DNA from 3 places in the Bacillus sp. OTU530 genome. Region 3 is predicted to be linked to each of the others. Evidence: riboswitches for the same ligand, from Rfam matches in the RefSeq annotation. Region 3 holds a riboswitch; each other region holds the start of a gene.
What was found. Region 3 has a riboswitch for thiamine pyrophosphate ahead of tenA (thiaminase II). Riboswitches for the same ligand answer to the same signal wherever they lie in the genome.
Positions count from the first base shown of each region.

Region 1 (4,693 bases), on a different contig from region 3:
CGCATTTTTAGGAGTGTTAACAGTAATTGTGCTTCGCACCTTCTTTAGACGGAATCCGCTGAATCGGGATCTTAAGGCATATGGGGGTAAGTCAAATGCATGAAGAAAGCATTGCGATTCTCATTTTATGGGCGCTTGTTTTTGCTTACAGTATTCTTGGCTCCATTGACTTTGGAACGGGCTTTTGGTCGATGATCTATATGAAACGCAACTCGACTGCTGGCGATATCGCGAACCGATATTTATCTCCTACCTGGGAATTGACGAATACATTTCTTGTCTTTGTCGTCGTTGCCTTTATCGGCTTTTTCCCAAATGCAGCTTATTCATTAGCTACTGCTATGTTCGTTCCGGTTACCTTAATTCTTGCTTTAATCGCTGTACGCAGTTCGTTCATGGTATTTTCCCATTCCTTTCCAAGCAGTGAAAAGCAGCTGCGTTTCACTGCAGGCATCACCGGGCTGCTCGTCCCGGCACTGCTTATCACTGTCCTGCCAGTTACGGAAGGATCCTTTGTGAAAATGATCGGCGGAAAGGAAACGCTTATGTATAAGCAGCTGCTAAGCAGTCCGTCTGTATACAGCTATATGCTGTTCGGATTAACATCTGCATTGTTTTTATCCGCACTCTTTTTAGCAGACTTCTCTCGTGAACGCGGCGATGAGGGGGCGTACCGCATATACAGAATAAACGCAATTATTCTCGGACCGGCTACTCTCCTGAGTGCAGTGATTGCGCTCGTCTCGGTCTCAATCCAAGGCAATGCCCGCTGGCTGCTATCGAATTTAGCGGACGAGATTCTTTGGTTTGCAGTCTCGCTTGGTCTGTTTGTTATTGGGTATGCAGCGCTTTGGTGGAGCAACAAGGGGTACAAAGAACTCGGCTGGCCCCGTGTTGCGGTTCTCTCTGTCGTTGCCCAATACGCCTTTGCAAGCTATGCCTACGGAAAGGCGCATCTGCCATACATCATTTTCCCTGACGTTACGATGTATACGAGCTTTACCCAAAAGACAACCTTCTACTCCCTGCTGATTTTGTACGCTGTCGGCATCGCCATTTTACTTCCAGGATTTATTATGTTTTGGAATTTATTTTTGAAAGACCGCACCTTTGCGGGCGATAAAAAGGAATAAGCTCCACTGTGAATACAGAGGAGCTTTCCTATCTCGCCGCTATCACTGATTCCCGCCCGCCAATAGACAGACAACGCCAGCCGCGGCTAAGTACAGATTATTACAGAAATTGCTTTTCTTACTTATATAACTCAGAGCCTTGTTCCTTAAACTCCTGCGCTTTTTCCTTCATACCTTCTTCTATCGCACTTGTTTCATTCAGCCCTTTTTCCTCCGCATATTGACGGATGTCGTGCGAAATTCTCATGCTGCAGAACTTCGGTCCACACATCGAACAGAAATGAGCTGTTTTTGCGCCTTCTGCCGGAAGGGTTTCATCATGATATTCCATCGCACGTTCAGGATCAAGCGCCAGATGGAATTGATCGCGCCAACGGAATTCAAAGCGCGCCTTAGACAATGCATCGTCACGCTGCTGCGCGCGCGGATGGCCCTTTGCAAGATCCGCTGCATGAGCCGCAATCTTATAGGCAATTACACCCTCACGTACATCGTTTTTATTCGGTAGGCCAAGATGCTCCTTCGGCGTCACGTAGCAAAGCATAGATGTACCAAACCAGCCGATCATTGCCGCGCCGATCGCTGAGGTAATGTGGTCGTATCCTGGCGCAATATCCGTCGTTAACGGACCAAGCGTATAGAATGGCGCCCCGTGACAGATTTCAATTTCCTTGTCGATATTTTCTTTAATCAAATGCATTGGCACATGTCCAGGACCTTCAATCATAACCTGGATATCATGCTTCCAAGCAATCGTTGTTAGTTCACCAAGCGTCTGTAATTCAGAAAATTGCGCTTCATCATTTGCATCAGCAATAGAGCCTGGACGCAGTCCATCTCCTAGTGAGAAGGAGATATCGTACTGCTTCATAATCTCGCAAATCTCTTCAAAATGTGTATATAAGAAGTTTTCCTGATGATGATATAAACACCACTGCGCCATAATCGAGCCGCCTCGTGAAACGATACCTGTTACACGCTTTGCTGTCATCGGAATATATCGAAGCAGCACACCAGCATGGATTGTAAAGTAATCTACACCCTGCTCCGCCTGCTCGATGAGCGTATCACGGTAAATCTCCCATGTTAGATTTTCCGCAATTCCATTTACCTTCTCAAGCGCTTGATACAATGGAACTGTGCCGACTGGAACAGGTGAATTACGCATAATCCATTCACGTGTTGTATGAATATTCTTTCCTGTGGAAAGGTCCATAATCGTATCGGCTCCCCAACGAGTTGCCCATGTCATCTTTTCAACCTCTTCCACAATGGAGGAACTAACCGCAGAGTTTCCAATATTGGCATTTACCTTCACGTGGAAATTACGGCCAATGATCATTGGCTCCAATTCTGGATGGTTGATGTTAGCAGGAAGAATCGCGCGTCCCTCAGCAATTTCCTGTCTCACGAAGTCAGGCGTTACACCTTCACGAATGGCAACAAACTCCATTTCAGGCGTAATGATCCCTTTTCGAGCATAGTGCATTTGGGTAACATTCTGTCCTGGCTTCGCACGAAGCGGCTTCCGGCTTAATCCTGGGAATATAGACGCTTTGTCTATGTCCTTGTAGCCATTATCCTCAGGCTTAATTTCCCGGCCGTCATACTCTTCTACATCTCCACGTTCAACAACCCATGCATAGCGCGGCGCTGGAATCCCTTTTTCTACATTTACTTCATAATCACATGCTGTATATGGACCGCTTGTGTCATAGACCCGAACCGGCTCATTTTCCACTTCGTTTGTTGGACTTAATGCGATTTCACGCATCGGTACCTGTACATCGGGACGTGATCCCTGTACAAATACCTTTTCACTTCCTGGAAGACTTGTTTTTAGCTCCAATTGCTTAATTGAGTCTGTTTGCGACATAATACCTTTCCCCTTTTCTTTATGTGACAAGGACATCAGTAAAACGCGCCAGCGCAACGTGCATACGAAAGCTCTCACAGTCGGCTACTGGCAGACTGCAGGCTAACATGTATAAAACAAAAAACGCCAGATCCTTATAGCAAAACAGGACCTGGCGTAAGCAGCATATGTACATGATGCAACACGTCTAAAAACTTCCCCACGCTGGTACGAGCCAGATCAGGTCCAAAGGGTTAAGAAGCATATCGCGCTTCCCTCTCAGCCTCACATACGAGGCACCCCTAGTATCACTTATAAATTTAATTTATATCCTTATTATACAGAAAGTAGTGGAAAGATAAAGCATTTTCTGAATATATTTTCTGAACGGGGACAGTGGACACGTCCTTCCCTTGCTTCCGCAGCAAAACATCCCGCATGTAAAGCGCGCAGCTTAGTAGCTGCTTTATGGAAGCTTTCTGTGTGTTCTCCCCGACGCAAGGCGCTTCTTTCCTATTATTATAAAAGCAGCCTTTCCTTGCAATAAGATCCACTTATCGTCTGCTTCTCTTTGATCGAAACATCCGTTTCCGTTTTGTATTCAATGTATCAAGTATAATATGAAGAGCGCTTGTCGTGAAAATCCCCAGCACCGCCGCACCAAGCACCGGCTTATGCGCACGGACAAGCCCTGGTAGTGCACCGTCTAATATTTGCACATTTAATATGTATAGAAACGGAAGAAAAATCACAAATAAATACAGTAGCCGGATCAAATCTCCAAGCACAATTGTATGTGTGAGGAAGGATCGGTGCGGCATGACAGCTCGATATGGGCGCCAAATGATGCGCAGCGGTCCCCAATTTCGATACGCTGAACTTACAGTATCTAAATCCGGCGTCAAAAAGTATGTGCCAAACACAAATCCTCCCGCAAACCACAGTAAAAAACCCCAGCTCGTCATCCCGTATGAAATGAGCAAACAAATAACAACGGGCAGACTTAATAAATTGAATCTTGTATGTGTTCTTCCTGATGGCATCTAAATTTCCCCTCACCTATCTACTGGCAAGCTTACTTTTCTTCGCTTGCTTCTTCTATTTTACGATCAATCTGGGAAGTGTCGGCATCTGAGCCAAACCATTGCGCAAGCTTAGCCTTCGCCTTTTGCTTCACTTCCTCATCAACATACTCGGCAGATTGCAGCAGCGCCGCGCTCAATACACCTAGATCATCCGTATACCCAAGACCGGCCATGATATCTGGAATCGCATCAACAGGTGCAATGAAATAAGCCAACGCTCCAACAATTGTGAACTTTACCCGCTTTGGAACATCTGGCCGCTGCAGGACATAAAACAAAAGCAAGCCCGTATACACCACGAAATGACCAGCCTTCTTTGCAGCCCCCTTCGTCTTATCCCAAAATGCTTCTACAGAAAATTTTTGTTCCATCTTAAAAACCTCCAATCTCATTCCCCATACTTTGTATTATATGGAGCAGTATGATTTTCCTCAAAATTACCCATCAATCCGCTGTAATTGTAAACATTCCTTCTCAGCACCAAACTAAATAAGCATGTTATATTTAATTGTTGACGAGCATATAAACGTAGTGATAAAGTTTTGTGTGATTGATGTAAATCATTTGTAAAAATTTTCAACCTATTATATAGTTTCTAAACAACCATGTTTATAGTATAA
Region 1 covers NZ_JASATP010000015.1:5,544-10,236, reverse strand. The annotation lists gene AAHB12_RS13005 (cytochrome ubiquinol oxidase subunit I) at 1-103, shown strand, start outside; gene AAHB12_RS13000 (cytochrome d ubiquinol oxidase subunit II) at 96-1,133, shown strand; gene thiC (phosphomethylpyrimidine synthase ThiC) at 1,252-3,009, opposite strand; TPP riboswitch at 3,189-3,302, opposite strand; gene AAHB12_RS12990 (metal-binding protein) at 3,543-4,031, opposite strand; gene AAHB12_RS12985 (YkvA family protein) at 4,064-4,444, opposite strand.
Region 1: another riboswitch for thiamine pyrophosphate. It lies ahead of thiC (phosphomethylpyrimidine synthase ThiC); the one in region 3 lies ahead of tenA (thiaminase II).

Region 2 (4,693 bases), on a different contig from region 3:
CAACCAAACTCAACACTTGAAGGCGGTCTTATGATTTTATTTTATGGACCTAATGGTGAATTACTACAATTGATAGAACGAGCAAGAAATTAAATTTATTTAAATAGAATTTCTGATATTAAATAATATCCTGTTTTAAATCTTTTTGGCACTTATCTTGTCTTTGAGCTGGAGTGCTGGCCGGGGGACAGAGCTTACTTATTGTTCCTATCTGGTTAGTAATATTTTCAACAAAATAGCATAGCACAAAAAGGGCTGTAGAGATTTCTAAGAAATCTCTACAGCCCTTTTCTTTTATAAAAGATGTATTATCTTACCTAAGAAAGAGACTCTCTATTATGGTTCACTTCTAGAGATCGGATAACCTCTAAAATTTCTTTGCGCGCTCTATAACGATGGGATTGTAACATGATACGTGCAGCTTCCGGTTCACCTGTTCGCATAACAGTAACAATGGCCTTGTGATCCATGATAGATTGTGTTGGTCTAGGTCGAAGCTTAATTGTATATAATCTGGCACGATATAGTTGATCAGATTGACTATCCATAATCCCTCTTAGTCGTGGGTTTTGGGCCAAGTCGACAATGAATTGATGAAATTGCTCATCAAGAGTAGTCCATGCCAGTAGATCTCCTAATTCTAGTGCTTTTTCTTGTTCCTCAATTAAACGATCGAGTTGATCTAATTCTTCAGAGGTGGCGCGCTTGGTAGCTAGGCTGCCAGCAATACCATCAAGCGCTTCCACTACCTCATAAATTTGTTGGAGATCATCCGCAACAATGGGTGCCACAACAAACCCACGACGCGGTATAAGACGTACCCATCCCTCCATCTCTAAACGTACGAGGGCCTCGCGAACAGGCGTTCTGCTCATGCCCAAGATTTCAGCCATTTCCCTCTCCAATACTGTTTTTCCTGGGGGGAGCTGAAGTTGTCGTATGGCATGGCGTGTCGCTAGATAAGCACGTTGTGGCAAACGTGATTCCCCCATTTCATCTAAACTAGATAAAATTGAATGAATGTCTAGAGAAAGGGAGGATTGATCCGGTTCTTCCAAATTAACATGAGCTCTTGTAGATTCATCTGGCGTATTCATACTATAAACACACTTCCCAAAAATTTAATTTAATCATATTGTCCTGAGCAAAACAGTTCTTAAATTAATAAATACGAGAAACTTCTGCAGTTCTGCTGCACTATAATTATATCTATATCTTCTTCACGAATTCAGATTTTAATTTCATCGCGCCAAAACCATCAATTTTACAATCAATATCATGATCTCCATCAATCAAACGTATATTCTTTACTTTTGTACCTATTTTTACGACTAATGAAGTTCCTTTTACTTTCAGATCTTTGATTACTGTTACAGAATCACCATCATTTAAGATATTTCCATTCGCATCTTTGATGACTTTTGTATCCTCATTAGCTTCAGCCTCTAATTCTAAACTCCATTCATGAGCACATTCTGGGCAAACAAAAAGGCTTCCGTCTTCATAAGTATATTCTGAATTACATTTTGGGCAATTTGGTAAATTGGACATGTATTCAATGCTCCTATCTGTTATAGTTAATTTTATCCTGTAAGACATTGTTCAATCAAACTGTACACGATCCATTAAAATATATAAATAAACACACTAAAGCGGACAAACCACCTATCCTACCATCAATCTATATTAACACAAGCCCTCATTCTTTCCCTCTAAAATTTTTCAACAACATCAATCGGAAATATTTATAATCATGTACAAGGAAACTATAAGATGCTATAGGTCAAAATGATTTATTTGCAGTAAATGTAAAAAGAAGTAATATCCTTTACCCAGCTGAATAAAGACATTACTTCTTTTTGTTTTTCCTTAAATTAGAAAACACTCGCATTGGAACGGAGAAAATAATTCAAAGCATGGAAATCGATATGCACGTCGCAAGGGAAGCTGTCCTTTGTTATATGGATAAGCCCTCATTGAAACCACGTTGTTTCTCCTTTTCATTCACTGGCCAATCTTCCAATGTATAAGCCATCTCCCAAAACGAGTATTCATATTGACTGCTAATAATAAAATGTTGTTTCATTCGTTCTTTGTCCGATTCTGTCACAGTTTCAGCAATGGCATCTAGTCTGGCGATTTGTTCTTCTACTAAAGTACGGAACCAGTCAGAACCATAAGCGGCAATCCATTCTTGATAAATAGGCTCCTCCGGCTTCGATTCCTTCAAATGCTCGCCAATTTCATAATAAAGCCAATAGCACGGCAAGATTGCTGCGATAATATCCCCTAAGTGACCTTCATATGCGGCACGATACAAGTGAGATGTATACGCATAAGCAGTCGGTGCAGGAACAAAGGTATCTTTGTCTTTTTCCGTAATCCCTAACTTTTCAGAAAAATTCCGATGTAAAGAAAGCTCCGCCTGATATGTATTTTGTGCATGATGTGCCATGCGTCCCGTCGTTTGTAGATCAACTGCTTTCGCTGCCCCTAATGCCTGCACTTTAGCAAAATGGCTTAAATAATAGGAATCTTGCAGAACATAATAACGGAAGCACCTTAAATCTAAACTTCCTTCTCCTAACTTTGTCACAAACGGATGATGAAAACTCGCTTCCCAAATAGAATTTGCTTCTTTGCGCAACAACTGAGAAAATGACATGTTAATCCCTCCTAAGGTGTTAAATAGATGAAAATGCAACATAAAACCCTTTAAAGAAAACTCGCCGATTGGCGAGCCCTGCCTTTGGGCGAAGACAGAGGCGTAGTTGCACTTACACTGTATTCCTAAAATTTCCGACTACGCCGAATGACCTTCTAGCTGGAAATTTATACTTTCTTACAGTGTAAAGAAAACTCGCCGATTGGCGAGCCCTGTCCTTGGGCGAAGACAGAGGCATAGCCCTACTTATACTGTATTCCTAAAATTTCTGACTACGTCGACTTATCTTCCAGCTAGAAATTTATACTTTCTTACAGTGTAAAATAAAAAAACCACTTTTTTACATGCGTAAAGAAAGTGGTTTGGAATTCATTTTAATAACCAAAATGAAAATACAATGGTCCGTCACTCCCACTTTCCTACGCTGGTGTTACCCAGATCAGGTTCTAGGGTCTCAAAGGTCACTTTGATCTCAGCCCTTCAATGGGCTCCCCTAGTGGATAGAGATGCTTGCTATTTATTTTTCATTCTGACATTAACCATATCACAACATTAAAGACAGTCAAGCCTTTTTTAAAGTCAGTACCAATTACTCATTAAGATTTTTATACTTGGGTAAAGAAATCATGGCTTTAAATAAATCTCCATCTATTTGTATAGAAAATTTTCCTCTTTGTATATCAATCAGGCTTTTCGCAATAGATAACCCTAATCCGCTGCCTTGACTTAACCTCGATTCATCGCCTCTTTTAAAACGCTCCATTAATTCGTCTGCTGAGATATTCAGCTCATAGGCTGAAATATTTTTGAAGGTGAGAAGTACTTCATTCCCTAAATCTTCAATATCTATATAGACCCTTGATTGTTTTAGGGTATATTTGAATATATTAGATAACAGGTTTTCTATAGATCTCCACAATAATTTTCCATCGGCCATAATATATACCTTATCCTTAGGGTAATTTAGCTTAAAGTCTAAATCTAAGGCTTCAATTTTGTCATTAACTTCCCCTAGTCCCTGAGTAATTAAAGATATGATATCGATCTGCTCAAGATGTATTGGTATATTCCCGCTGGAGGCCTTTGCTGCCTCAAATAAGTCATCTGTTAGGATTTTTAGCCTTTTAGATTTTTGATCCAGTACCTCGATATATTCTTCTACCTTTGAAGGATCCTTTTCCTTTTTTAATAAGTCAACATAGGTGATAATAGAGGTCAAAGGTGTTCTTATATCATGTGATACATTGGTAATCAGCTCCGTTTTCATCCGCTCGCTTTTTAGTTCGTTATTAACGGCCTTTTTCAAGCCATCAGTGATGCTATTTATATCCGCAGCAAGGCCTGCAAATTCGCCTGTTCCATTAACATTTATACTATGATGAATATCTCCATCCTTTACTCTCTCCACACCTTCCTTGATCGTATTAAATGTCCTGATTTTTTTTAGGGCAAACCAAGCAGCTACGCCAAGGGTGACTGGAAACATAAAAAACGTTAAAGCAACTAATATAGGATATCCGATTACGAGTAATACCGTCTTCACGCCAACGCTTCCGCTATTATATACATCTCCAACAAATTTAAACAGCTTATAAAGCATACGATAAATTAATGTATGTTTTATAAATGTTTTATTCTTAAAATGCTTCACAAGTGATAGAACCAGCATGAGTCCGGCCGCAGCAATAGGAATGGTAATTGGAATAATCAGTTTATCAATCTGATCAAACACACCCTCTACTAATGCAATCCAAAGCGCTATAAGGCCTATGCACAGCACTACATTAACATCGTTATATAACCTATCAATTGCATTTAGGTATACCCCTTGATCCTTAAATGATTTTCTTCCTGCAATAAGTACTAAATACAGAAAAGATAAGATAAGCCCTATTAAAAACCCTGCTAATGTATAGAAGCTTGTTGTGACCTTTTCCTTATTTTCATTCCATTCTTTTATTTTGTGATTTATAAATTCTTCGGTAAAAGCAACATAAACAACCTTGTTTTTCGGGTCCAATCCGTTGA
Region 2 covers NZ_JASATP010000035.1:6,035-10,727, forward strand. The annotation lists gene AAHB12_RS21390 (VOC family protein) at 1-93, shown strand, start outside; gene AAHB12_RS21395 (GntR family transcriptional regulator) at 318-1,097, opposite strand; gene AAHB12_RS21400 (zinc ribbon domain-containing protein YjdM) at 1,210-1,551, opposite strand; gene tenA (thiaminase II) at 1,958-2,665, opposite strand; TPP riboswitch at 3,065-3,170, opposite strand; gene AAHB12_RS21410 (sensor histidine kinase) at 3,255-4,693, opposite strand, start outside.
Region 2: another riboswitch for thiamine pyrophosphate. It lies ahead of tenA (thiaminase II); the one in region 3 lies ahead of tenA (thiaminase II).

Region 3 (4,693 bases):
TGGACCATGGATACAAGAACAAGGCGGCTTGGATAAGGTACTAAAGAAATCCTTAGCTGGGGCGGTACAAAGTATTGTGGAGAGCCAAGGGGCAAGTGTAAAAGATTGGCGATGGGGTGATTTTCACCGGCTTGTTTTTACCCACCCATTGTCCTATATAGAGCCTTACAACTATTTATTTAATCCGGAAACGCCTATTCCTATTGGAGGAAGCGGCGATACGGTGCAATCCATCAGCTTTAATGCCGAAGGTCTTGCTGATCGTGGAGTATCGTCGTATTTTGCGATAGATCTACACGATATAACAACAGGCTATCATATTGTTGCTCCTGGTCAGTCTGGTCATATTCAGAGTGAGTGGTATCATGATCAAATGAAGGACTGGGTGAAGGGGACGTATCATACAACGTCTCTTACTGAGAAATCTGGAAGCATCCTCCACCTTCTTCCTGCTCGATAAATACATGAAGGCAGTGAAGTTGGTTACAATAATGGTTGCAAGGAGGGATTGCGATGACAACAGTAAGAGAGTTAATGAGTACAGATCTTTCATGCTGTACTCCAGTGGATAATGTGTATGAGGCAGCTTTAAAAATGAAGCAAGAGGATATTGGGATTATCCCAATTGTAGAAAACAATCGCTTAGTCGGGATTGTTACTGACCGTGATCTAGTAGTTCGCGGCATTGCCGATAAGAACCCTGGTTCTAACAAGATTACAGAGGTAATGACAACGGACATTGTTAGTGTATCTCCGTCAGATCCAGTTGAAAAGGCGAGCGAATTAATGGCCCGCCATCAAATTCGCCGTCTTCCAGTTGTAGAGAATGGGCAGTTAGTAGGGATGCTCTCACTCGGAGATTTAGCGATTGAAAAATATGCAGATGATCAAGCTGGCTACGCATTGGGTGAAATTTCAGAGCATCATGAATAAGAAAAATATGAGGTAGCTCGAATAGTAGAAGTATCTGTTTGGGTTATCTTATATAATGGACCGCTACCATACACTCAGTAGAACTGAGCATTATGGCAGCGGTCTATTTTGCCTCTTAAGAAAGCATAAATTCCCAATGTTTTTCCATATTTTTGTATAGTAAAGAAAAAAAGGTAAGTTTGGATATTTTTTTTACAAAATAGAGGAGTATTTAGGTTCTGCATTTTTAAAATTTCTGGTAAACCTCTTGCTGCATTGTGTAACCCAGTGATATACTTAACACTGTTAATAATAAATTGTGCTAGGGGAGCTGGTATGGCCGGCTGAGAGTAAGACCGATAGTCTTTTACCCTTTTACCTGATCTGGATAATTCCAGCGTAGGAAAGCGAAAACGGATGATGAACGTATTAGCCCGATTTCCCCTTAGCTGGAAATCGGGCTTTTTGATATATGTTATATTTCCACTGGGGGTGCTAGCGACGCTGAGAAAGGGGAACCTTAACCCTTATTACTTGACCTGGATAATTCCAGCGTAAGGAAGTGGCAAGCAGCAACCATTCTAAATGATTGTATGTGGCCGCTTCTTGGTAGAAGCGGTTTTTTTACACTGTAGGAAAGTATAAATTTCCAGTTAGAAGACAATTCGACGTAGTGAGAAATTTTAGGAATAAAGTATAATGCAACTACGCCTCTGTCTTCGCCCAAAAGCAGGGCTCGCCAATCGACGAGTTTTCCTTATTAAGTTTCAATTCGGCATCTGAAGGAGGAACAAGAGTGAAATTTTGTGATAGATTATTTCAAAATGTACAGCCTATTTGGGAGAAAAGTCATCAGCATCCATTTGTAAAGGGGATTGGAAATGGAGAGCTGGAATTAGATAAGTTTCAATTTTATATTATACAAGACTATTTGTACCTAATCGAATATGCAAAGGTATATGCTCTAGGTGTTGTGAAAGCAAAAGATTTGCAAGTAATGAGCAAATTCGCTCGGCAAATTGATGGCATATTAAACGGTGAGATGAACATCCATAAGGAATATGCAAAGCGTCTTGGGATTTCGATAGAGGAAATGGAACAAGCAAAGCCAGCATCCATGAATCTTGCTTATACGAACTACATGCTGTCCGTATCACAAAGCGGGACGCTGGCTGAGCTTGTGGCTTCCCTTTTACCGTGCATGTGGAGCTATTGGGAGATTGGAAAACGTCTCAATAATGTTCCGGGTGCGAGCGAGCATGAGTTTTATGGAGAATGGATTCGAGGCTATAGCTCAGAGGAGTATGCGGAACTTTGCATATGGGTTATTGAGTTAATGAATGAACTGGCGGAAGGAAAGTCAGAGAAGGAATTGGCACATCTAGAAGAGATTTTTATGACAACAAGCCGTTTTGAATATTTATTCTGGGATATGGCTTACCGCAAGGAGACGTGGAGTTTCGATGAGCAGTGTTCTACAATTTCATAACGTTTCGTTCTCTTATCCGGAGGATGGGAAAAATGTTTTGGAAGAGTTGGATCTTACGATTCAAAAAGGAGAATTTGTCAGTTTAGTTGGGCCGAGCGGCTCTGGGAAAAGTACTATTTTACGCCTTGTTACCGGACTTGAGAAAGTACAGCAAGGGAAGGTCATGATAAATGGGGAAAGCATCCAGCCGAGAGACGGGGCCGTTGGTTATATGCCGCAGCAGGATTTGCTGCTGCCGTGGCGGACAATTGAAGAAAATGCTGCTCTCCCGTTAGAGTGCCGTGGAATGAAGCGAAGAGAAGCATATGCAAAGGTGCGAGAGTATCTTCCTATTTTCGGACTAGGTGGCTATGAGAGGAAGCGTCCAAAGGACTTGTCTGGAGGAATGCGTCAGCGTGTGTCCTTTTTGCGCACTTTCTTAACCGGGGCGGATGTGCTTCTGCTGGATGAACCGTTCAGTGCGCTTGATGCAATTACAAAGGTAAATATGCAGGAATGGCTATATGATCAATGGAGGAAATGGGAGAAAACCATCGTGTTTATTACCCATGACGTAGAGGAAGCTTTGTTTTTGTCTAATCGCGTGCTTGTTGTGACAGAGCAGCCTATTTGCTTCCTTACCGAGTTGCCTGTTCCTCTTGGAAAAGAGAGAACACGCCGTGATTTGGCAAGACCTGAACTGCTGGAACTCAAAGACGAGCTTATTGGCATGTTAAAAGGGAAGGTGCCGGTATGAAACAGTTTTCTTACTTACCGGCCCTTATCGTTGCTATTATCCTTCTAACTGGCTGGGAAGTTGGGGCACGGATTGTAAATGAAATGTATATCTTGCCATCTCCAAGTGCGATTGTGCAGAAAATATGGGATTTGCGGGACATTTTATTTACAGTTCATCTTCCAGCTACGCTTCTTGTCGTTTTAATCGGTCTTGTAATTTCTATCGTGCTCGGGGTGGGACTTGCTATTATGATGAGTGTCAGTTCATTTGCTGAGAAGGCATTTTATCCGCTGCTCGTTGCATCGCAAACGATTCCGACTACTGCTCTGGCACCGTTATTTGTGCTTTGGTTCGGCTATTCCATCTGGAGTAAGGTTGTTGTCACAGTTTTAATTACCTTTTTTCCAATTGCGGTAAATACGTACGATGGCTTTCGATCTACGAAGAAAGAATGGGAAGAGCTGCTATTCACATATGGGGCAAGCAAACGGGATATTTTCCTAAAACTGCGCATCCCCGCATCGCTGCCATACTTTTTTTCAGCGCTTAAGGTCGCAGTGCCGATGAGCGTAATTGGAGCGGCGATTGGAGAATGGCTTGGAGCACAGGCAGGACTTGGTTACTTTAGTAAAAGAATGATGACGCAGCTAGACGGGGCTGGCGTATTCGCTCCTATTTTTCTGTTATCTTTATTAGCAATTTTATTTGTAGTTATTGTATCGCTACTAGAAAAGAAATTCATCAGCTGGAGGAAAGACTTATGAAGTGGTTTATTCGTTTACTCGTTGCTGCCTTGTTTGTAACAGCAATGGCAGGCTGTTCAAAAGGAACAGAAAACGCTGAAAAAACGGGAAAGAAAGAAACAAAAGAAGTAACACTCATGCTTGATTGGTACCCAAACGCGGTGCATAGCTTCATTTATGCAGCGATCGAAAAAGGATATTTCAAGGAAGAGGGCATTAATGTAAAAGTACAATTTCCATCTAATCCAACAGATCCACTTACATTGGCCGCTGCTGGAAAAGTGACAGTAGGTCTTTACTATCAACCAGATGTTATTATTGCAAAGGCGAATGAAGGGATTCCAGTGAAATCCATTGGGGCGGTTGTGCGTTCCCCTTTAAATCGTGTTGTTTCCTTGAAGGATTCAGGTATTGCGTCTCCGAAGGACTTGGAAGGAAAGACAGTTGGTTTTCCAGGTACGGAGCTTAGTAAGGAATATGTAAAATCAATGGTGAAAGCAGACGGTGGGGATCCAAATAAAGTAAACATTGTTGATGTTGGGTTCGATCTTGTTCCAGCTCTAATTACAAAGAAAACAGACGCGGTAACAGGTGCTTATATCAATCATGAGGTTCCGGTGCTGCGAGATAAAGGTTATGAGCCAGCTTATTTCAACCCTGCCGATTACGGTGTCCCAAATTACTATGAGCTTGTATTTGTAGCAGGAGAGAAAACGATTAAGACGGACAAAGCAACATTGCAGGCTTTTCTTCGCGGTGCACAAAAAGGATATGAATTTATGAAGAAAAATCCAGACGAGGCTTTGAACATTTTATTAAAGCATGAAGAAA
Region 3 covers NZ_JASATP010000066.1:2,830-7,522, forward strand. The annotation lists gene AAHB12_RS27875 (penicillin acylase family protein) at 1-460, shown strand, start outside; gene AAHB12_RS27880 (CBS domain-containing protein) at 514-933, shown strand; TPP riboswitch at 1,227-1,335, shown strand; TPP riboswitch at 1,391-1,490, shown strand; gene tenA (thiaminase II) at 1,709-2,401, shown strand; gene AAHB12_RS27890 (ABC transporter ATP-binding protein) at 2,376-3,137, shown strand; gene AAHB12_RS27895 (ABC transporter permease) at 3,134-3,883, shown strand; gene AAHB12_RS27900 (ABC transporter substrate-binding protein) at 3,880-4,693, shown strand, end outside.